4 regions of the Duganella sp. GW821-FHT01E12 genome follow, and region 1 is predicted to be linked to each of the others. Evidence: predicted binding sites of a transcription regulator. Region 1 holds the regulator's gene; each other region holds the start of a gene.
What was found. The regulator LexA, encoded in region 1, represses DNA repair genes until DNA is damaged. The targets are predictions, from matches to a motif close to ACTGTATNNNNATACAGT.
Positions count from the first base shown of each region.

Region 2: the regulator LexA is predicted to act here: its motif matches at 2,047-2,064, upstream of imuA (translesion DNA synthesis-associated protein ImuA).
Region 3: the regulator LexA is predicted to act here: its motif matches at 3,702-3,719, upstream of AC07WS_RS09630 (DNA topoisomerase IV subunit B).
Region 4: the regulator LexA is predicted to act here: its motif matches at 2,311-2,328, upstream of recA (recombinase RecA).

Region 1 is NZ_JBWKWR010000002.1:93,411-98,600, reverse strand. It holds gene purF (amidophosphoribosyltransferase) at 1-845, shown strand, start outside; gene AC07WS_RS05690 (cystathionine gamma-synthase family protein) at 901-2,145, shown strand; gene AC07WS_RS05685 (hypothetical protein) at 2,205-2,699, shown strand; gene lexA (transcriptional repressor LexA) at 2,719-3,357, opposite strand; gene rpsF (30S ribosomal protein S6) at 3,597-3,983, shown strand; gene priB (primosomal replication protein N) at 4,002-4,307, shown strand; gene rpsR (30S ribosomal protein S18) at 4,323-4,613, shown strand; gene rplI (50S ribosomal protein L9) at 4,648-5,100, shown strand.
Region 2 is NZ_JBWKWR010000002.1:235,015-240,204, reverse strand. It holds gene AC07WS_RS06370 (extracellular catalytic domain type 1 short-chain-length polyhydroxyalkanoate depolymerase) at 1-164, shown strand, start outside; gene AC07WS_RS06365 (hypothetical protein) at 191-499, opposite strand; gene AC07WS_RS06360 (putative Na+/H+ antiporter) at 701-1,954, opposite strand; gene imuA (translesion DNA synthesis-associated protein ImuA) at 2,091-2,810, shown strand; gene AC07WS_RS06350 (Y-family DNA polymerase) at 2,740-4,218, shown strand; gene AC07WS_RS06345 (alpha/beta hydrolase family protein) at 4,250-5,005, shown strand; gene AC07WS_RS06340 (hypothetical protein) at 5,011-5,190, opposite strand, start outside.
Region 3 is NZ_JBWKWR010000002.1:974,203-979,392, reverse strand. It holds gene parC (DNA topoisomerase IV subunit A) at 1-1,664, opposite strand, end outside; gene AC07WS_RS09630 (DNA topoisomerase IV subunit B) at 1,679-3,676, opposite strand; gene AC07WS_RS09625 (hypothetical protein) at 3,891-4,202, shown strand; gene AC07WS_RS09620 (hypothetical protein) at 4,199-4,579, shown strand; gene AC07WS_RS09615 (TorF family putative porin) at 4,612-5,190, shown strand, end outside.
Region 4 is NZ_JBWKWR010000011.1:109,424-114,613, reverse strand. It holds gene AC07WS_RS24970 (DUF2889 domain-containing protein) at 1-335, opposite strand, end outside; gene recX (recombination regulator RecX) at 617-1,069, opposite strand; gene recA (recombinase RecA) at 1,143-2,252, opposite strand; gene AC07WS_RS24955 (response regulator) at 2,434-3,114, shown strand; gene AC07WS_RS24950 (sensor histidine kinase) at 3,111-4,631, shown strand; gene AC07WS_RS24945 (DUF4212 domain-containing protein) at 4,624-4,899, shown strand; gene AC07WS_RS24940 (sodium:solute symporter family protein) at 4,896-5,190, shown strand, end outside.

The DNA of each region.
Region 1 (5,190 bases):
GCGAGGCCGTCTTCATCGACGCCGACAAGCAGCTGCATGCGCGCCAGTGCGCCGACAATCCGTCGCTCAACCCTTGCGTGTTCGAGTTCGTCTACCTGGCGCGTCCGGATTCCGTCATCGACGGCGCCTCGGTGTACGCCACCCGCCTGAAGATGGGCGAGTACCTGGCCGAGAAGATCAAGCGCGAATTCAAGGATGGCGAGATCGACGTGGTCATGCCGATTCCCGATTCCTCGCGTCCGGCCGCGATCCAGCTGGCGCTGGCGCTGAACGTGGAATACCGCGAAGGCTTCATCAAGAACCGCTACATCGGCCGCACCTTCATCATGCCGGGCCAGGCCGCGCGCAAGAAATCGGTGCGCCAGAAGCTCAACGCCATCGCTTCCGAGTTCAAGGACAAGGTCGTGCTGCTGGTGGACGACTCCATCGTGCGCGGCACCACCAGCCGCGAGATCGTGCAGATGGCGCGCGAAGCCGGCGCCAAGAAAGTGATCTTCGCCTCGGCGGCGCCGCCGGTGATCTTCCCCAACGTGTACGGCATCGACATGCCTACCCGCGACGAGCTGATCGCCTACGGCCGCAGCACCGAGGAAGTGTGCCGCGAGATCACCGCCGACCACCTGGTGTACCAGGACATCGACGCGCTCAAGCGCGCCATCTCCGACGTCAATCCGGCGTTGAAGAACTTCGAGGCTTCGTGCTTCGACGGCGTGTACGTCACCGGCGACATCTCCAAGGACTACCTGGACAAGCTGGAGTACGCGCGCCACCATCCGAAGGCCGCCGGCCCCGAGGATGCGGGCCGTTCGCAACTGAACCTGAATCTCGCGACCGCCGAAGGCTGATGTCGCGCCCGGTGCGGTTGATTCCGCACCGGGCTTTTTTTTTGACTGCTTGAACATGAACGACAAGAAAAACTACGGCTTCACCACCACCATCCTGCACAACGACCGCCAGAAAGGCATCGAGCACGGTTCGCTGCACAAGCCCATCCACACCTCGGTCGCCTTTGGCTACGCCGACGCGCGCCAGCTGGCATCGGTATTCCAGGGCAAAGAGCCGGGCTTCCGCTACGGTCGCCAGGGCAACCCGACCATCTCCGCGCTGGAAGACAAGGTCACCAAGATGGAGCAGGGCGTCGGCACGATCTGCTTCGCCACCGGCATGGGGGCGATCGGCGCCGTGTTCCAGTCGCTGCTGCGCGCGGGCGACCATGTGGTGTCGTCGTCGTTCTTGTTCGGTAACACCAACAGCCTGTGGCAGACCACCATGGCGCAGGGCGTGGGCGTGTCCTTCGTCGACGCCACCGACGTCGCCAACGTGGCCGCGGCCATCACCGAGCAGACCCGGGTGGTGTTCGTCGAAACCATCGCCAACCCGCGCACGCAGGTGGCGGACCTGCAGCGCATCGGCCAGTTGTGCCAGGAGCGCGGCATCCTCTACATCGTCGACAACACGATGACCACGCCATACCTGTTCCGTCCGAAAGCGGTCGGCGCCGGCCTGGTGGTCAACGCGCTGACCAAGTCGATCGGCGGCCACGGCAACGCGCTGGGCGGCAGCCTGACCGACACCGGCGCCTACGACTGGACCAGGTTCGCCAACATCTACGAGAACTACAAGAAGGCCGCGCCGCTGCAATGGGGGCTGGCGCAGATCCGCGCCAAGGGCCTGCGCGACTTCGGCGCCTCGCTGGCGCCGGAGGCGGCGCACCACATCGCCGTCGGCGCCGAGACACTGGCGCTGCGCATGGAGCGCACCTGCGCCAACGCGCTGGCGCTGGCGAAGCTGCTGGAAGGCGACGAGCGCGTGGCCGCCGTCTACTATCCTGGCCTGGCGTCGCACTCGCAGCACGCGATCTCGGGTGAGCTGTTCCGCAGCTTTGGCTCCCTGCTGAGTTTTGAGCTGAAGGACGGCATCGACTGCTTCGACTTCCTCAACCGCCTGAAGCTGGCGATCCCGGCCTCCAACCTGGGCGACACGCGCACGCTGATCATCCCGGTGGCGCACACCATCTTCTACGAAATGGGCGCCGAGCGCCGCGCATCGATGGGCATCGCCGAGTCGCTGATACGGGTGTCGGTCGGCATCGAGGACACCGACGACCTGCTGGACGATTTCACCTGCGCGCTGGAAGCTTGCTGAGCGCAGCGTCAAGTTGTGATAATCTAAGCTTTCAATTTTGCTAAGCGCGGGGAGGCGTTATGAGAGCGGCATGGGTTCTGGCATTGACCGTGCTGTCGAGTAGCGCCTTCGCCGGCGACCAGGCCCGCCGCCTGGCCCGGCAAGCCGAGATCGAGTACTACACCAGCCGCTACGACGGCGCCGACATTGCGCTGGCCCGCTTCAACTGCCAGCCGCCCAACATCCCGGTGCGCCGGGGCGCGACTGGCGGCCCGGCGCTGGCGCAGTCGCTGGCCGCGTGGCGCGCCTGCTACGACCGGTTCCTTGCCAATTACAACGCTGCGCTCCCGGTCGGCAAGAGCATCCCTGCCGACCTGGCCGACCTGATGACCGACGCCGAGATGGACGCCGCGCAGACGCTGATGAGCCAGGTGTTCGTACAGGTGGCGGACGAGGCCAAGCGCCAGGCCGACGCCGTCACCCTGGCGCAGAGCGCATGGGAAGGCCGGCAGGGCGACCTTGCCTTGAGCGCGCGCGACCTGTCGCACCTGCCGGAGACCGCAGGCAAGCGCTAACCGGCCGGCGAGGAGAGGCCTAGTGCCAGCTGCGCATCAGGCCGACCGCCAGGCCTTCCAGCGCGAACTCGTCGGCTTCCGGATCGACCTTGATGATCTTGAAGTCCGGGTTTTCCGGCAGCAGCTCGACGGTGGAGCCGGTCTTGCGGTAGCGCTTGACGGTGACGTCGTTGCCGATGCGGGCCACGACGATCTGGCCGTTCTTGGCGCTGTCCACCTTCTTGACCGCCAGCAGGTCGCCGTCCATGATGCCCGCGTCGCGCATCGACTCGCCGCGCACCTTGAGCAGGTAGTCCGGGCGGGAAGAGAACATGGCCGGATCGACGCTGTAGCTGGTTTCCAGGTTTTCCTGGGCCAGGATGGGCGAGCCGGCGGCCACGCGGCCGATCAGCGGCAGCGACATCATCAGCGACACCGGCACCTTGGGCGTGGCCGGCTCGGCGTGCACGCCCAGCAGGCGGATGCCGCGCGAGGTGCCGGCGGCGATCTCGATCGCGCCCTTGCGCGCCAGCGCCTGCAGATGCTCCTCGGCCGCGTTGGCGGACTTGAAGCCCAGTTCATTGGCGATCTCGGCGCGGGTCGGCGGGAAGCCGGTGTTCTCGATGGCATCCTTGATCAGATTGAGAATTTGTTCCTGTCTTGCGGTGAGCTTGATCATAGAGTGCTTTGGGCCTGTGTATATAGACAGTCTGTATTTTTGTACAGTGTGAAGCGAAAAGCAAGGGAATTTGTTGCTTAGCACGAAATAATTTCATGGAGCCCCTCCGGGCGCGGCGGATTGTTGCCGGGCAGTGCTGGTTTTTTGGATAAAAAGCTGATATAGTCGCGGGCTTACCTCTTCCCACACCTGTCTTGACGCCAGGGTGGGCTATATTCACAGTCCTTAAGGGAGTTTGCATGCGTCACTATGAAATAGTATTTATCGTCCACCCGGACCAGAGCGAGCAAGTGCCCGCCATGATCGAGCGTTACAAAACCACCGTAACGACCCGCGGCGGCGCCGTGCACCGTGTTGAAGATTGGGGCCGTCGTCAGATGGCTTACTCGATCCAGAAACTGGCTAAAGCACACTACATCTGCCTGAACATCGAATGCGACAACGAGACCCTGGTCGAGCTGGAAACCGCCTTCAAATTCAATGATGCCGTGCTGCGTCACCTGACCGTCAAGATGAAGAAAGCGGAAACCGCTCCTTCGCCGATGATGAAGTCGGTACAACGTGAAGATGCAGCGAAATCGCATCGCACCGAAGCTCCAGCAGCCGCTGCTGCTCCTGCGGCCTAATTGTTACCGGGAACCGAGCTGAATCAGCTCCAGTTGATTGCCCTGATCGCCGAACGGGACGCCTTGCGCTACACCCCGGCCGGCATGCCGATCGTGAACGCTGTACTCCAGCACCGGTCGCAGCAAGTCGAGGCAGGCATCGCCCGATTGAGCGAGTTTGAAATTTCCGCGGTTGCCGCGGGCGAGATTTCAGGCCGCTTCAGTCAGGCGCCACTGGCAGGCATGTATCAGTTCACCGGTTTCCTGAACAAGAAGAATCGCAATAGCAAAAGCCTGGTGTTTCACATCATTGATTTTAGTGCTGTCCCAGACAGCTCAATTTAGATACAGGAGCCTAAAATGGCATTCGGTAAAAAGTTCGACAAAAACAAGCTCAAGCTGAAAGAAAAGCGCAAGCAACAAAACCCACTGTTCAAGCGTAAGAAGTTCTGCCGCTTCACCGCAGCAAACGTGGAACAAGTTGACTACAAAGACGTCGACACCCTGAAAGACTTCGTCCAGGAAAACGGCAAAATCATGCCAGCACGTCTGACCGGTACCAAGGCGCACTACCAGCGTCAAGTTGACACCGCAATCAAGCGCGCTCGCTACCTCGCGCTGCTGCCTTACACCGATCTGCACCACGCTTAATTGCGTCGTCTAGATAAGATCCTGGAGAAGAACTATGCAAATCATTCTGTTAGAAAAAGTCGTCAACCTGGGCAACCTGGGTGAAGTCGTTAAAGTTAAAGACGGTTACGCACGTAACTTCCTGATTCCGCAAAAAATGGCCCGCCGCGCTACCGCGTCCGCCGTTGCTGAATTCGAAGTCAAGCGCGCCGAACTGGAAAAAGCCGCTGCTGAAAAGCTGGCTGCTGCCCAAGCCCAAGGCGAGAAACTGAACGGCATGACCGTGAACGTTTCGCAAAAAGCTGGTGTTGACGGCCGTCTGTTCGGCTCCGTCACCAACTTCGACATCGCTGAAGCCCTGAGCAAAGCTGGTTTCGCTGTTGAAAAAGCTGCCGTGCGCATGCCTACCGGTCCTCTGAAGACCGTTGGCGAGCACCCAGTCAGCGTTGCTCTGCACACCGACGTGGTGGTGGAAGTGACCGTTGCTGTCGTAGGCGAAGCTGCCTAATACTTTTTCAGGCGGAAACGTCTGATCAGTGTTGCAACACCTTTGAAAAAGCCGGGCTTGCCCGGCTTTTTTCTCGTCATAAATTTGTAA
Region 2 (5,190 bases), 140 kb from region 1:
ATGATTTTTACGAAGGAAGAAAACTGCTGCTGCGCGTCGCCCGGATCGCCGACCTGGAGCACGCCTGGAGCGGCGGCGACCCGGCACTGGCCTTCAACGCCAAGGCCGGCCCGGACGCCAGCAAGATGATGCTGGAATTTTTCTCACGCCACCAGCGGCGCTGAATTTATTGCCCGTCTTTCCAAAACTCTTATACCTTGACGGTGATCGTTTGGTTCCAGGCGACGCCAGGCGGCGTGTCGTTCTTTTCGAAGGAGTACGGGGTGGTCACGCCATTGTTCGTGACCGCAACAGCGTACTTGGCCGGGCCGCCCCAGTTGATGCCGACCATGGTCAGCGAATACGTTCCGGCCGGCAGAATGGAGCCGAGGCTGACGTTATAGGCTACCGGGTCGTTATTGCCGGACGAGATATGGCAGATTTCAGTAGAGAACGACGGAGTGGAAGCGATGACGTGAAGTTCATTGTCGCAGGCGGTGATTTTGATAGAGGCAGTCATGGTGTATCCTTTGAGTGAAAAGGTTGGGAATCCTGACGTTGCTACCTGTGGGCCTAGACCCAAAACCATTGTAGTGAGCAAAATTGCCACAAAATACGTATTTTGTAACAACTTGGCGAATATATTTTTAACCGCGCGTTACTTTTCTGTCGGGCTTGCAGAAGCCCCTCTGGGTACGAGCTTGGGAGCCTGTCGGCGTGGTTACAGCAGAAAAGCCAGCGCAGCCACGACCGTCGGCGCCAGCGCGCCGGCCAGCAGGCCGATAGCGCCTATCGATTCATCCTGGAAGCCGCGCCGCAGCAGCGACACGCCGGCCGGATTCGGCGCGTTGGCGATCACCGTCAGCCCGCCGCCGGCCACCGCGCCGGCCACCAGCATGTATTGCGACTGCGCTGAAATCCCCTGGATCAGCGAACCGAGATAGGTCAGCGCCGCGTTGTCGGTGATCGCTGTCAGGCCGAGCGCGCTGAAGAACAGCGCCATCGGCGGCAGGCTTTCGACGATGGGCTGCAACCACCATTGCTGCATGCCGCCCAACACCACCAGCCCGGCCAGGAAGAAGCCGACCAGCAAGCCCTCCTTGATGATCAGCGGATTCTGGTAGCGCTGGTAAGCCTGCGTGAAGCCCAGGAACAGCATGAAGATGCCGAGGAATAGCACCGGATGATGGCCCAGCAGCACCACCGCCGCCAGGAAGGCCAGGTGGATCGCGGTGACCGCCAGCGGCACCGCCGGCGCCGCCGCGGCTTCGGCCGACGGCGCGGCCGGCGCCCGCAGATGCTTGCGCAGGATGAAGGTGATCGCGGTCGCGTTGAGCACCACCGCGATGGCCGCCTTCCAGCCGAAGTGCGTGGCCATGAAGGCGCTGTCCCATTGCCAGGTGCCGGCCACCATCAGCACCGGCGGCGCGGCGTAGGCGGTCAGCGTGCCGCCGATCGAGACGTTGACAAACAATACGCCCAGCGCGCCATACTTCAGCCACTCCGGCATGCCGTCGCGGAACACCAGCGGCGCCAGCATCAGCGCGGCCAGGGTCATCGCGGCCGGCTCCGTGATCAGCGAACCGGTCAGCGGCACCAGCGCCAGGCCGAACCACACCAGCGCCAGTTCGACGCGCATCGGCAGCAGCTTGGCCAGCACCAGCAGCAGGCGCTCCATGATGTCCAGCACCGGCCGCGACGCGGCCACCACCATCACGGTGAACACGAACAGCGGCTCGGTGTATTGGCGCGACTCGGCGTAGTGGATGGCGGCCTCGCCGCCGCTCAGCAGCGCCATGGCGGCGATCAGGATGAAGGCCCAGAAGCCGAACACCACCTCCACCTCGCCCAGCAGGTGGAACAGGCCCGCGTGGCGCGGATGGCGGTGCGACAGGATTTCGAAGGATTTGGCTGCGAAGGTGTGCAGTAGCGCCAGTCCGAACAGGATGGCGCCGACCAGTTGAATGGTTTGCAAAGGATGTCCTTGTTGTTAAGTTGCCTGAACCACATGGTACAGCATGCGCCGCACGATACAGATTGGCCTTGCCAAAAACGGCCGCAAATAGTACTGTGTATTCATACAGTATTTACGGTAGAATCCAGTCCATATCATGAGCCGATCTGCCTCCCTTTCCGCCGCCGTTGCACCCGAAGCCGTCCACCCATCGCTATGGCTGGCGTCGCAGCTGGCGCACAGCGCCACCCGCTGCGCCGACACCGGCTTTGCCGCCTTGTCGGCCCAGCTGCCGGGCGGCGGCTGGCCGCTGGGCGTGCTGGTCGACCTGCTGGTGCAGCAGCACGGCATCGGCGAGCTGCGGCTGCTGCGGCCGGCGTTGCTGGGGCTGGGCAAGCGGCCCATCGTGCTGCTGCAGCCGCCGCACGCGCCGCAGGCGCTGGCGCTGGCCGCGCTGGGCCTGGAACCGTCGCAGCTGGTGTGGATACGCAGCGGCGCCAAAAGCGGCGACGCGCTGTGGGCGGCCGAACAGGTGCTGCGCAGCGGCTGCTGCGGCGCGCTGCTGCTGTGGCAAAACCACGCGCGCGGCGAAACGCTGCGCCGCCTGCACCTGGCGGCGCAAAGCGGGGACACGCTGTTCTGCATGCTGCGCCCGCTAGCCGCCGCGCAGGACGCCTCGCCGGCGCCGCTGCGGCTGTCGCTGCACACGGCGCCGGGCGGCATCAACATCGGCTTCGTCAAGCGACGAGGACCGCAGCGCGACACGCCCTTGTTCTTGCCCTTAACCCCATCGCTACTACAACGCCATGCGCCTCTGGATCGGACTACACCTGCCACGGCTCCCGCTCGAAGTATTCTGCCCGCGCTGGTCGGCTGACCGCTGCACCGTGGTGCTGGAGCAGGAGCGGGTGGTGGCCATGTCGGCGCTGGCGCGGCATGCCGGCGTCGAGGCCGGCATGCGGCGCGGCGGCGCGCTGATGCTGGCGCCGCAGTCGCAGTTCCAGCAGCGCGCGCCGCAGCTGGAGGCGGACGCGCAGCACGCGGTGGCCATGGCGCTGCTGCAGTTCACGCCGCAGCTGGCGCAGGCGGAGGAGGCCACGCTGCTGCTCGACGTCGGCGCCAGCCTGCGCCTGTTCGGCGGCATCCGCGCATTGTGCCGGCTGGTGGCGGCCAGCATGGAGGCGCTTGGTTTCACGGCCACGCTCAGTTGCGCGCCCACCGCGCGCGGCGCCTGGCTGCTGGCCTGCGGCAACGCCGGGCGGGCCTTGACGATGGACGCGCTGGTGCGGCGCATGGACCGCTTGCCCGGCAGCCTGCTGCCTCCGGCTCGGCCCTACCTGAGCTGGTTGGAAGGCATCGGGTGCTTGACGCTGGGCGAGATGCGCCGCCTGCCGCGTCCCGGCTTGCAGCGCCGCTGCGGCCGGGCCTTGATCGACATGCTGGACGACGCCCACGGCGAGCGCGCCGAGATGCACCAGTGGCTGGAGGCGCCGGCCAGCTTCCGCGCCAGGCTGGAACTATTCGACCGCGTGGAGAACGCCGAGGCGCTGCTGTTCGGCGCGCGCCGCCTGCTGCAGCAGCTCACCGGCTGGCTCAGCGCGCGCCAGTTCGCGGTCGAGCGCATCCGCCTGCTGCTCGAGCACGAGCGCGGCAGGGTGGCCGGCCCGCCGACCGTGATCGACATCGTGCTGGCCGAGCCGACCTGGCGCGACGAGCACCTGGTGCGCCTGCTCAAGGAGCGCCTGGCCAAGCAGGCGCTGGATGCGCCGGTGATCGGCCTGTGCCTGGAGGCGCCGCAGGTGCGGCCGATGGCGCCGCCGAGTGATTCGCTGTTTCCCGAGCCGGGCGGCAGCAAGGAGGACTGGCAGCGCCTGCTGGAACTGCTGACCGCGCGGCTGGGGCCGGAGAACGTGCTGCAGGCCGCGCCGCGCGCCGACTACCGCCCCGAGCAGGCCAACGCCTGGGTCAGCGTGCAGGAAAAAATCCGTCCGGCCGACGCCCGCGCCCAGCTGCCGCCGGACATGCCCAGCCTGCCGCGCCCCGCGTGGCTGCTGGCCAAGCCCATCGCCCTGCTGATGCGCGACCACCGGCCGTACTACGGCTCGCCGCTGAAGATCATCTCCAGCGGCGAGCGCATCGAGGCCGGCTGGTGGGGCGCGATGCAGACCCGCGACTACTTCATGGCCGAGGGCGAGGACCACGCCCACTACTGGCTGTACCGCGAGCGCACCGGCCACGAGGGCGGGCAGACGGCGCGCTGGTATCTGCACGGTTTGTTTGGTTAAATAGCGTCTGCCATCAACCACGGGACAGCGCATGCGATCACATCGACAGGAATTCCTCGGCGCCGACGGCCAGAAGCTGGCCGCGCGGCTGGACGCGCCGGACGGCGCCATCCGGGCCTACGCCCTGTTCGCCCACTGCTTCACCTGCGGCAAGGACGTGTTCGCGGCCAGCCGCATCGCGCAGGCGCTCACCGAGCATGGCTTTGCCGTGCTGCGCTTCGACTTCACCGGCCTGGGCGCGAGCGAGGGCGAGTTCGCCAACACCAATTTCTCGTCGAACCTGGCGGACCTGCTGGCGGCGGCGGCCTACCTGCGCGCCAGCCACAAGGCGCCCAGCCTGCTGATCGGTCACAGCCTGGGCGGCGCGGCGGTGCTGGCGGTGGCTGGCGACGTGCCGGAGGCGAAGGCGGTGGTGACGCTGGCCGCGCCCAGCGATCCGGTGCGCGTGACCGGCCTGTTCAGCCAGCATCTCGACCAGATCGCCGCCGAGGGCGAGGCGCAGGTGCAACTGGCGGGCAGGCCTTTCCGCATCCGGCAACAGTTTGTCGAGGACGCGGGCGGGCACAATTTGAAGGTGAAGATCGCGGCCCTGAAGCGGGCCTTGCTGGTGATGCACGCGCCGGGCGACGACACGGTCGGCATCAGTAATGCGATGGAGATTTTTACCGCCGCCAAGCATCCGAAAAGCTTCATCTCGCTCGACAGCGCGGACCACCTGCTGACCGAGCGCGAGGACGCCGTCTACGTGGCCAAGCTGATCGCGGCCTGGAGCGACCGCTACATCTGACGCCGTTATTCGTCGCCGAATTCCTCGGCCAGGTCTTTCCAGCCCTTGCCGGCGGCGAAGGTGTTGAATTCGTCCGGCGCTTCCAGCACCAGCAGCTTGCTTTCCTGGAGCACGGAATCGCCGGCGGTCAGGGCCGGGCCCTTGTAGCCGACGGTGCGCAGCTGCGCGACCACGGCGTCGATCAG
Region 3 (5,190 bases), 880 kb from region 1:
TTGATCGCTTCCAGGCGGGCCAGCTGGCGCAGGCGGATTTCCAGGATGTCCTCGGCCTGGATCTCCGACAGGCGGAAGCGCTCCATCAGCGCCGCCTTCGGTTCGTCCGAGTTGCGGATGATGTGGATCACTTCATCGATGTTGAGCAGGATGGTCTCGCGGCCCTCCAGGATGTGGATGCGGGCGTCGACCTTGCCCAGTTTGTACTGCGTGCGGCGGGTGACGGTGGCGAAGCGGAATTCGATCCATTCGCGCAGGATGTCGCCCAGGCCCTTTTGGCGCGGACGGCCGTCGCCGCCTATCATCACCAGGTTGATCGAGGCCGACGATTCGAGCGAGGTATGCGCCAGCAGCAGCAGCATGAACTCGGTCTGGTCCTGGTTCTTGGACTTCGGCTCGAACACCAGGCGCACCGGCGCGGCGCGGCCCGATTCGTCGCGTATCGTGTCGAGCGAATTGAGGATCAGCGACTTGAGCGCGATCTGCTCCGGCGACAGCGCCTTCTTGCCCATCTTGATCTTGGGGTTGGTCAGCTCCTCGATCTCTTCGAGCACCTTCTGCGACGAGGTGCCCGGCGGCAGCTCGGTGACCACCGCCTGCCACTGGCCGCGCGCCAGTTCCTCGATCTTCCAGCGCGCGCGCACCTTCATGCTGCCACGGCCGCTCGCGTACATGTCGCTGATCTGCGACGGCGGGGTGATGATCTGGCCGCCGCCGGGGAAGTCCGGGCCGGGCATCATGGCCATCAGTTCGGCGTGGCCGATCTTCGGGTTGCGGATCATGGCGACGGCGGCCTGCGCCACCTCGCCCAGGTTGTGCGACGGGATCTCGGTGGCCAGGCCGACCGCGATGCCGGAGGCGCCGTTGAGCAGCACCATCGGCAGGCGCGCCGGCAGCAGGCACGGTTCCTCGGTCGAGCCGTCGTAGTTGGCCTGGAATTCCACGGTGCCCAGGTTGATCTCGTCGAGCAGCACCTTGGCGATCGGCGTCAACCGGGCTTCGGTGTAGCGCATGGCCGCGGCGCCGTCGCCGTCGCGCGAGCCGAAGTTGCCCTGGCCGTCGACCAGCGGGTAGCGCAGCGAGAAGTCCTGCGCCATGCGGACCATGGCGTCGTACACCGACTGGTCGCCGTGCGGGTGCAGCTTGCCCAGCACGTCGCCGACCACGGTGGCGGACTTGCGTGGCTTGGCGGTGCTGTTCAGGCCCATTTCGTTCATCGCGTACAGGATGCGGCGCTGCACCGGCTTTTGGCCGTCGCACACGTCCGGCAGCGCGCGGCCCTTGACCACCGAGATGGCGTAGTCGAGGTAGGCGCGCTCGGCGAAGGTGGACAGGGTCAGCGTGTCGCCGCCGTCGCCGTCGTCGCCGCCGCCCAGCGGGCCGTCGCTGCCGCCGTTGCCGCCGCCGTTGCCGCCGTCGCCAGCGCCGCCGCTTTCGCCGTCAACGCCGCCAACGCCGCCAATGCCGCCAATGCCGCTTTCGCCGCCGCTGCCGTGATCGCCGCCGGTGTCGCCACGCGCGGCGTCGTCGGCCTGCGCGTTGATGTCGCCGGCGTGCGCGTCCTGCGCCGCCGCTGGAGCGGGTGCTGCCGGCTGCGCGGGGGCGGCGGGCTTGCCGGCGGCTTCGGGCGACGCCGGTTCGTCAAAGAGATTTGCTTGAGTCATAGTTCGGTTCTAGATTAGATGTCTGCTTCGGCTTCGTTGCCGTGTTCTTCGATCCAGGCGCGGCGCGCGGCCGCTTCGCCTTTGCCCATCAGCATATTGAAGCGCGCGGCCGATTCGCCGTGGCCATAGCCGCCCAGCGACACCGGCAGCAGGCGCCGCGTGTCCGGGTTCATCGTGGTTTCCCACAGCTGCTCGGCGTTCATCTCGCCCAGGCCCTTGAAGCGCGAGATCGACCACGCGCCTTCCTTCAGGCCGTCCTTGCGCAGCTTGTCCTCGATCGCCACCAGCTCGCCGGCGTCGAGCGCGTACAGCTTCTGGATCGGCTTCTTGCCGCGCGCCGGCGCGTCCACCCGGAACAAGGGCGGGCGGGCGATGCAGATGTTGCCGTTGGCGATGAGGCCGGGGAAGTGCTTGAAGAACAAGGTCAGCAGCAGCACCTGGATGTGCGAGCCGTCCACGTCCGCATCGGACAGGATGCAGATCTTGCCGTAGCGCAGACCGGACAGGTCGGGCGTGCTGTCGACGCCGTGCGGGTCGACGCCGATCGCCACCGAGATGTCGTGGATCTCGTTGTTGGCGAACAGGCGGTCCTTGTCGGTCTCCCACGAGTTGAGCACCTTGCCGCGCAGCGGCAGGATGGCCTGGAATTCCTTGTCGCGGCCCATCTTGGCCGAGCCGCCGGCCGAGTCGCCCTCGACCAGGAACAGCTCGGTGCGGCTGGCGTCCGACGATTCGCAGTCGGTCAGCTTGCCCGGCAGGACGGCCACGCCGGACGATTTCTTCTTCTCGACCTTTTGCAGCGAGCGCAGGCGCGACTGCGCCTGCTTGATGACCAGCTCGGCCAGCTTCTTGCCGTAGTCGACGTGGTGGTTCAGCCACAGTTCCAGCGCCGGCTTGGAGAAGGTCGACACCAGCCGCACCGCGTCGCGCGAGTTCAGGCGCTCCTTGATCTGGCCCTGGAACTGCGGGTCCAGCACCTTGGCCGACAGCACGAAGGAGACGCGCGCGAACACGTCCTCGGGCAGCAGCTTGACGCCCTTGGGCAGCAGCGAGTGCATCTCGACGAAGTTTTTCACGGCGCCGTACAGGCCGTCGCGCAGGCCCGATTCGTGGGTGCCGCCGTTGGGGGTGGGGATCAGGTTGACGTAGGACTCGCGCACCACGGCGCCCTGTTCGGTCCAGGCCACCACCCAGGCCGCGCCCTCGCCCTCGGCGAAGCCCTCGGCGTCCGGCGTGGCGAACTGCGCGCCCTCGAACAGCGGGATCAGCGTCTCGCCGTCGGTGGCCTGGGCCAGCGCCTCGGTCAGGTAGCCGCGCAGGCCGTCGTTGTACTGCCAGACCTGCGATTCGCCGGTCTTGCCGTTGACCAGCGTGACGGTCACGCCCGGCAGCAGCACGGCCTTGGAGCGCAGCAGGCGCTGCAGCTCGGTCTGCGAGATGGCGGGGGAGTCGAAATACTTGGCGTCCGGCCAGGCGGTGACGCGGGTGCCGGACTTCTTGCCGTCGCGCGGGGCCACCACGGATGCCAGCGGCTCGACCACGTCGCCGTGCTCGAAGGCCAGCTTGTGCAGGCCGGTGCCGTCGGGCTCCTTGCGCCAGACGGTGATCTCCAGGCGCTTGGACAGCGCGTTGGTGACCGACACGCCGACGCCGTGCAGGCCGCCCGAGAACGCGTAGGCGCCGCCCGAGCCCTTGTCGAACTTGCCGCCGGCGTGCAGCCGGGTGAAGACGATTTCCACCGTCGGCACGCCCTCCTCGGGGTGCAGGCCGACCGGGATGCCGCGGCCGTCGTCCTCGACGGCGATGCTGCCGTCGGCGTTCTGCGTGACGATGATGTTTTTGCAATGTCCGCCCAGCGCCTCGTCCGAGGCATTGTCGATCACCTCCTGGATGATGTGCAGCGGATTCTCGGTGCGGGTGTACATGCCCGGGCGTTGCTTGACGGGTTCGAGGCCCTTGAGGACCCGGATGGATGCTTCGCTGTAGTCGGAAACTGGTTTTTTAGTGGCCATACGTGATCAAGCTGATAATTTCGATACTGGGTTTATGTACAGTTTTATGCGGACGTTTGCGTATTCTATCCTCAACCGGGCGCAATCGCGGCAAAAAAACCGCGCGGGGCAATTTATACACGATGTTTACAGGCCCGGCCCGCCTTTTTAGACCGTTTTTACGGGGCCGCCGATAAGCTGTCCGGTATCGCAACGTTCACCACAGGGGTACGCCATGCACGCTTTCTTCCACACCCGGGCCGCCCAGGACCAGCACCGCGCCCGGCCGCCGCGCCCGCGCGCCTGCCTGATGCAGCTCACCGTCGACAGCGGCGCGGTCACCGCGCTGCGGGCGCTGGTGATGCGCACCTGCGGCGACGCCATGGAGTTCATGCGGGTCGAGGCCTGCGACCACGGCGCCCGCGCCAGGGTGTGGCTGTGCGTGTCGCGCGCGCTGGCGGCGCAGGTGATGGACGCGGTGATGCGGGCCCTGCCGGGCGCCGAATTCGGCCGCCTGACGCCGCTGGCGGCGCGGGGCACGCTGTGATTGTCGCCGCTGCCGGCCAGCGTGGCGGCGCCGGCGGGGCCGTGGTGCTGGTCGATGCCGAGGGCCGCGACAGCGCCGAGAGCCACGCCGCGCTGGCCGCCGCGCGGCTGGCGGTGGTGCCCCTGAAGCCGGAGCAGGCCGACCTGTCGACCCGCTACCAGCTGATCGCCCGCTTGAACGCGGCGCGCATGTTCAACCCCGGACTGCACGTGTTGTTTGTGCAGGTGGGCGGCGCCGGCGAGCCCACGGACGCCGAGCGCGCCGTGGTGCGCGCCTATGTGGCGCAGGTGATGTCGGCCACGCTGGCCGGCACCGTCATCCACGGCCAGCCGCCGGCCGATGTGGATGCCCTGTGCCGCGAAGTTCTTACCGTTTGATTTGACTTAACCACTGAAAGAAGGACCGCAACATGAAAAAAATAATACTCGCCGCAGCCATCGCCGCTGCTTTCGCCGGCACGCAGGCTCGCGCCGAGGATGCCGCGCCGGCCGCCAAGCCGGATAATGAAACCAGTTTCAACGCCGCCGTGGTGAGCGACTACCGCTATCGCGGCATCTCGCAGACCCGCCTGAAACCGGCGCTGCAGGGCGGTTTCGACTACACCAACAACCCGACTGGCTTCTACGCCGGCACCTGGCTGTCGACCATCAAGTGGACCAAGGACGCCGGCGGCAGCGGCGACATCGAGTGGGACATCTACGCCGGCAAGCGCGGCCAGGTCACGGCCGATGTGTCCTACGACGTGGGCGTGCTGACCTATGTCTATCCGTCCAACGACCTGGCGCACGTCGCCGGCTTGGCCAACGCCAACACCACCGAGGTGTACGGCCAGCTCGGTTACGGCCCGGGCTACATCAAGTACTCGCACTCGGTGACCAACCTGTTTGGCTTTGTCGACAGCAAGAACAGCGGCTATGTGGACCTGGGCGCCAACATCGAGGCGGGCGAGGGCTACACCATCAACCTGCACGCCGGCCACCAGAACGTC
Region 4 (5,190 bases), on a different contig from region 1:
AGCTCGTGGCGGAAACCCTTCATCAGGTTCAGGCCGACGAGCTGTTTCTTGTAATCGGGGGCGATGGTGTCGCAGTAACCGGGATACGGCACGGCATCGGATGCGGCTTCGGCATCGACGATGGTCAGTTGCAGATCGACGGTCAAACGCAGGTGCAGGTCGTGCAGCGGGGTGCCGGCAGCGCGCGGGCCGGAGGCCAGCATGGTGTCGATGACTTTGATGTCGGTGATATGGGCGTCAAGATCCCACAGGCCGTCATCGCGCGCGTACGCTTGGACGGCAATTGCGCGCGTGTGCCGCAGCGCACGTCGGGTAACTGGAGTTGACAGGGACATAAGACCGATGCCGCTCTCGCGGCAGAAATTTAGTAAGCAGCCATGTGCTGAATCGCACGTGTCCGCAGCTTCTACGGACAACTACCGCACCTGCGGCGCTGCAAAAACCCCAAAAGTGTAGCACATCGGTGCCTCAAGTTGCGCCAGAACATAACTTTGAGCGCTGAAAATGGCCGTTTCGTGAGCCTTTTGGCAAGAAATTCACCAGTCTTATTTCTGTCATGGAAACATTACATGGTGCGGTGCGGTGGTACCCCTGCCTGTGGATTTGGGGTTCGATCTCACTCGTCTTCCGGCGCGCCTTTGAGCGCGGTCTGCACGGCGCGCTGGGAAAAGCCCCGCTGCAGCAGGAATCGCATCTGCTTGTTGCGTTCCTGCGGATCGGCCGCCACGGTGCCGAACTTGCGGTTCCACACCTCGACACAGCGCTCGGTCTCGCCCTCGGCCAGGCCGGCCTTGAGCTCCTGCAGCTCCTCGCCCTTGATGCCGTGGCTTTGCAGCTCGGCGACGATGCGGCTGTTGCCGAAGCGGGCCGAACGGCGGTGGATCAGCGCCTCCGAGAAGCGCTCCTGCGACAGCCAGTTGTTCTTTTCCAGCAGGTCGAGCAGGGCTTCGACATCGTCGCCCTCCTCCGCGTAGCGCGCCAGCTTGCGGCCCAGCTCCATGCGGCTGTGCTCGCGCATCGACAGGAAGCGCAGGGCGCGTGCCTTCAGGCTCAGTTGCGGTGCTGCCATAAAACCCTCTGCGCAATGAGAAAACCACCGGCTGAATCAACAGCGCGGTGGTTCGGGATAAAGCGGACGCCGCTTACGCTGCGTCGGCCTTGTCGCCCTTGTCCGCCTTGTCGACGGATTTCAGCTTGACGACGGTGTCGCCCTTGTCGGTGTTAAGCGGCGGCAGCGCGCGCACGCCCAGCGATTCGCGCACCTTGTTTTCGATTTCCCACGCCAGCTCCGGACGCTCCTGCAGGAAGATGCGGGCGTTGTCCTTGCCCTGGCCGACGCGCTCGCCGTTGTAGCTGTACCACGAACCGGACTTCTCGACAATCTTCGCTTCCACGCCCAGATCAAGAATCTCGCCCTCGCGCGAGGTGCCGGCACCGTACAGGATGTCGAAGTGCGCTTCCTTGAACGGCGGCGCGATCTTGTTCTTGACGACCTTGACCTTGGTTTCGTTGCCGATCACCTCGTCGCCCGATTTGATCGAGCCGGTGCGGCGGATGTCCAGGCGCACGGAGGCGTAGAACTTCAGCGCGTTGCCGCCGGTGGTGGTCTCCGGGCTGCCGAACATGACGCCGATCTTCATGCGGATCTGGTTGATGAAGATGACCAGGGTGTTGGTGCGGTTGATCGAACCGGTGAGCTTGCGCAGCGCCTGGGACATCAGACGCGCCTGCAGGCCCGGCAGCGAATCGCCCATGTCGCCTTCGATCTCGGCGCGCGGCGTCAGCGCCGCGACGGAGTCGACCACGACCATGTCCACCGAACCGGAACGCACCAGCGCGTCGCAGATTTCCAGCGCCTGTTCGCCCGTGTCCGGCTGCGAGATCAGCAGCTCGTGCAGATTGACGCCCAGCTTCTGCGCGTAGCCCACGTCCAGCGCGTGCTCGGCGTCGATGAAGGCGCAGGTGCCGCCCAGTTTTTGCATTTCCGCGATGGTCTGCAGGGTCAGCGTGGTTTTGCCCGACGATTCAGGACCGTAGATTTCCACCACGCGGCCGCGCGGCAGGCCGCCGACGCCCAGGGCGATGTCCAGGCCCAGCGAGCCGGTCGACACCACCTGCACGTCCTCGATCGGCGCGTTGGCGTCCATGCGCATTACGGAGCCTTTGCCGAATTGCTTTTCAATCTGGGCCAGCGCGGCAGCGAGCGCCTTAGCCTTTTCAGATGCAGGTACAACAGCTTTTTTATCGTCCATAATGTTCTTTCAACCAGTAGGTGGGTGCAAATTCGTCGAATTCGTCGGTACAGGCAGCACTGTATAAAAAAACAGTGCTTAATGCAAGCACGATTTTTAAACAATTTTGAGATAGCACAAAAACTCGCCACCCTGCGCGAAATGCAACACAATACAAGCTTCTGCAGCCGGAGTACCTTACATGCGTATTTTACTTGCCGAGGATGACAGCGTACTGGCCGACGGCCTGACCCGCTCGCTACGCCAGTCCGGCTACGCCATCGATTGCGTCGGCAACGGCCAGGAGGCCGACACCGCCCTGTCGACCCAGGAATTCGACCTGCTGATCCTGGACCTGGGCCTGCCCAAGCTATCCGGGCTGGAGGTGCTGCGCCGCCTGCGCGCGCGCGCCTCGCTGCTGCCGGTGCTGATCCTGACGGCGGCCGATTCGATCGAACAGCGCGTCAACGGCCTCGACCTGGGCGCCGACGACTACATGGCCAAGCCCTTCGCGCTGTCCGAGCTGGAGGCGCGGGTGCGCGCGCTGACCCGGCGCGGCGCCGGCGGCGGCGCCACCGTGGTCAGGCACGGGCCGCTGAGCTACGACCAGGTCGGCCGCAGCGCCTACATCAACGAGCAGATGCTGGACCTGTCGGCGCGCGAGCTGGGCCTGCTGGAAATCCTGCTGGCGCGCAGCGGCCGCCTGGTGTCCAAGGAACAGCTGGTCGACCACCTGTGCGAGTGGGGCGAGGAGGTCAGCAACAACGCCATCGAGGTCTATGTGCACCGGCTGCGCAAGAAGATCGAGGTGGGCGGCATCCGCATCGCCACCGTGCGCGGACTGGGCTACTGCCTGGAGAAATTCTCGGACGCCGCCAAGTGACGCCGCCGGCCTCGCCACCGCAGCAGGATCTGGAATACCAGCCGCCGGCGGCCGAGGCCGACGACGACATCCAGCACTCGCTGTTCGGCGAGATCCTGGACTGGATGCTGGCGCCGCTGCTGCTGCTGTGGCCGATGAGCATCGCGATCACCTACCTGGTGGCCAAGTCCATCGCCAACCAGCCTTTCGACCACGCGCTGGAGGACAGCGTGACCGTGCTGGCGCAGCAGGTGCGCGCGGTGGACGGCAAGCTCATCAAGGGCCTGTCCGGCCCGGCCCGCGACATCCTGCGCGCCGACGACGTCGACAGCGTCTACTTCCAGATCCAGGGCCCGCACGGCGAGCACGTGGACGGCGACCGCGACCTGCCGCCGCCCGTCATCGACGAAGACGACAAGCCGCGCAGCAGCGTGCGCTTCCGCAACGACACCATGCACGGCACGCCGGTGCGCGTGGCCTACGCCTACGTGCGGCTGGAGCGCGACGCCGTCGACGATCCGCAGCTGGCGCTGGTGCAGGTGGCCGAGACGCTGGAGAAGCGCGGCCAGCTGGCCAACGCCATCATCAAGGGCGTGATCCTGCCGCAGTTCATCATCCTGCCCATCGTGCTGGCCCTGGTGTGGTTCGCGCTGGCGCGCGGGCTGTCGCCGCTGGCGCAGCTGCAGGAGCGCATCCGCGCGCGCAGCTCGGACGACCTCAGCCCCATCGCCTCCAACCAGGTGCCGGAGGAGATCTCGCCGCTGGTCAATTCGCTCAACGACATGCTGGCGCGGCTGTCGCTGTCGATCGAGATGCAGAAGCGCTTCATCGCCGACGCCGCGCACCAGATGCGTACGCCGCTGGCGGGCATGCGCATGCAGTCCGAGCTGGCGCTGCGCCAGACCGACAGCGGCGAAATCCACCGCTCGCTGGAGCAGCTGGCCAAGAGCTCGGAGGCGGCCACCCGCCTGGTCAACCAGCTGCTGGCCCTGGCCCGCGCCGAGAACCAGCCGCAGGCCGGCACCGCCATGCTGCCGCTGGAATTGTCCGAGCTGGCGCGCAGCGCGGTGCAGGACTGGGTGCCGGCCTCGTTCGCGCAGCGCATCGACCTGGGCTACGAGGCGCCGGCCGAGCCGGTGCACATCGTCGGCAACCCGACCATGCTGCGCGAGCTGCTGTCGAACCTGATCGACAACGCGCTGCGCTACACGCCGGCCGGCGGCAGCGTCACCGTGCGCGTGCGCGGCGACGCCGAGCACGGCTTCCTGGAGGTCGAGGACACCGGCCCCGGCATCGCCCAGGCCGAGCGCGCGCGGGTGTTCGAGCGCTTCTACCGCATCCTCGGCAACAAGGCCGAGGGCAGCGGCCTGGGCCTGGCCATCGTGCGCGAGATCGCCCAGCAGCACGGCGCCGAGGTCGACATCTACAACAACCCGCGCGCGCAGCAGTCGAAGCTGCCGGGCGCACTGTTCCGGCTGACCTTCCCGTTGCCGCCGCGTCCGCCGGAACCGGAAAGCGAGCCGCCGTACTATGGATAAGAGCCCGCCTTTGAGCCGCGTCCAGCACTGGCAGCGCACGCGCCGCCTGACCGCGATCCTGCTGCTGGTGTGGCTGGCGACCGGCTTCTGCGCCGCCTTCTTCGCCCGCGAGCTGGCCGGCCTGAGCGTGTTCGGCTGGCCGCTGTCGTTCTACCTGGCGGCGCAGGGCGCGTCGCTGGTCTACCTGACCATCCTGGCGCTGTACGCCTGGCGCATGCGCAAGCTCGACCGCGCGGCGGCGGCAGCCAAGCCGGAGCCGCGCGCGTGAAGGCCGCCCGCAGCTTCTTCCAGCGCCTGCGCAGCTACTACCTGCTGTTCACCGCCGGCTTCGCCTGCTTCCTGGTGGCGCTGTCGGTGCTGGAGCAGGAAGGCATGTCGCGCACCTGGATCGGCTACCTGTTCATGTTCGCCACCATCGTGCTGTACGCCTCGATTGGCGTGCTCAGCCGCACCTCCAACGTGCTGGAATACTATGTGGCCGGACGGCGCGTGCCTGCCATGTTCAACGGCATGGCCACCGCCGCCGACTGGATCTCCGCCGCCAGCTTCATCAGCCTGG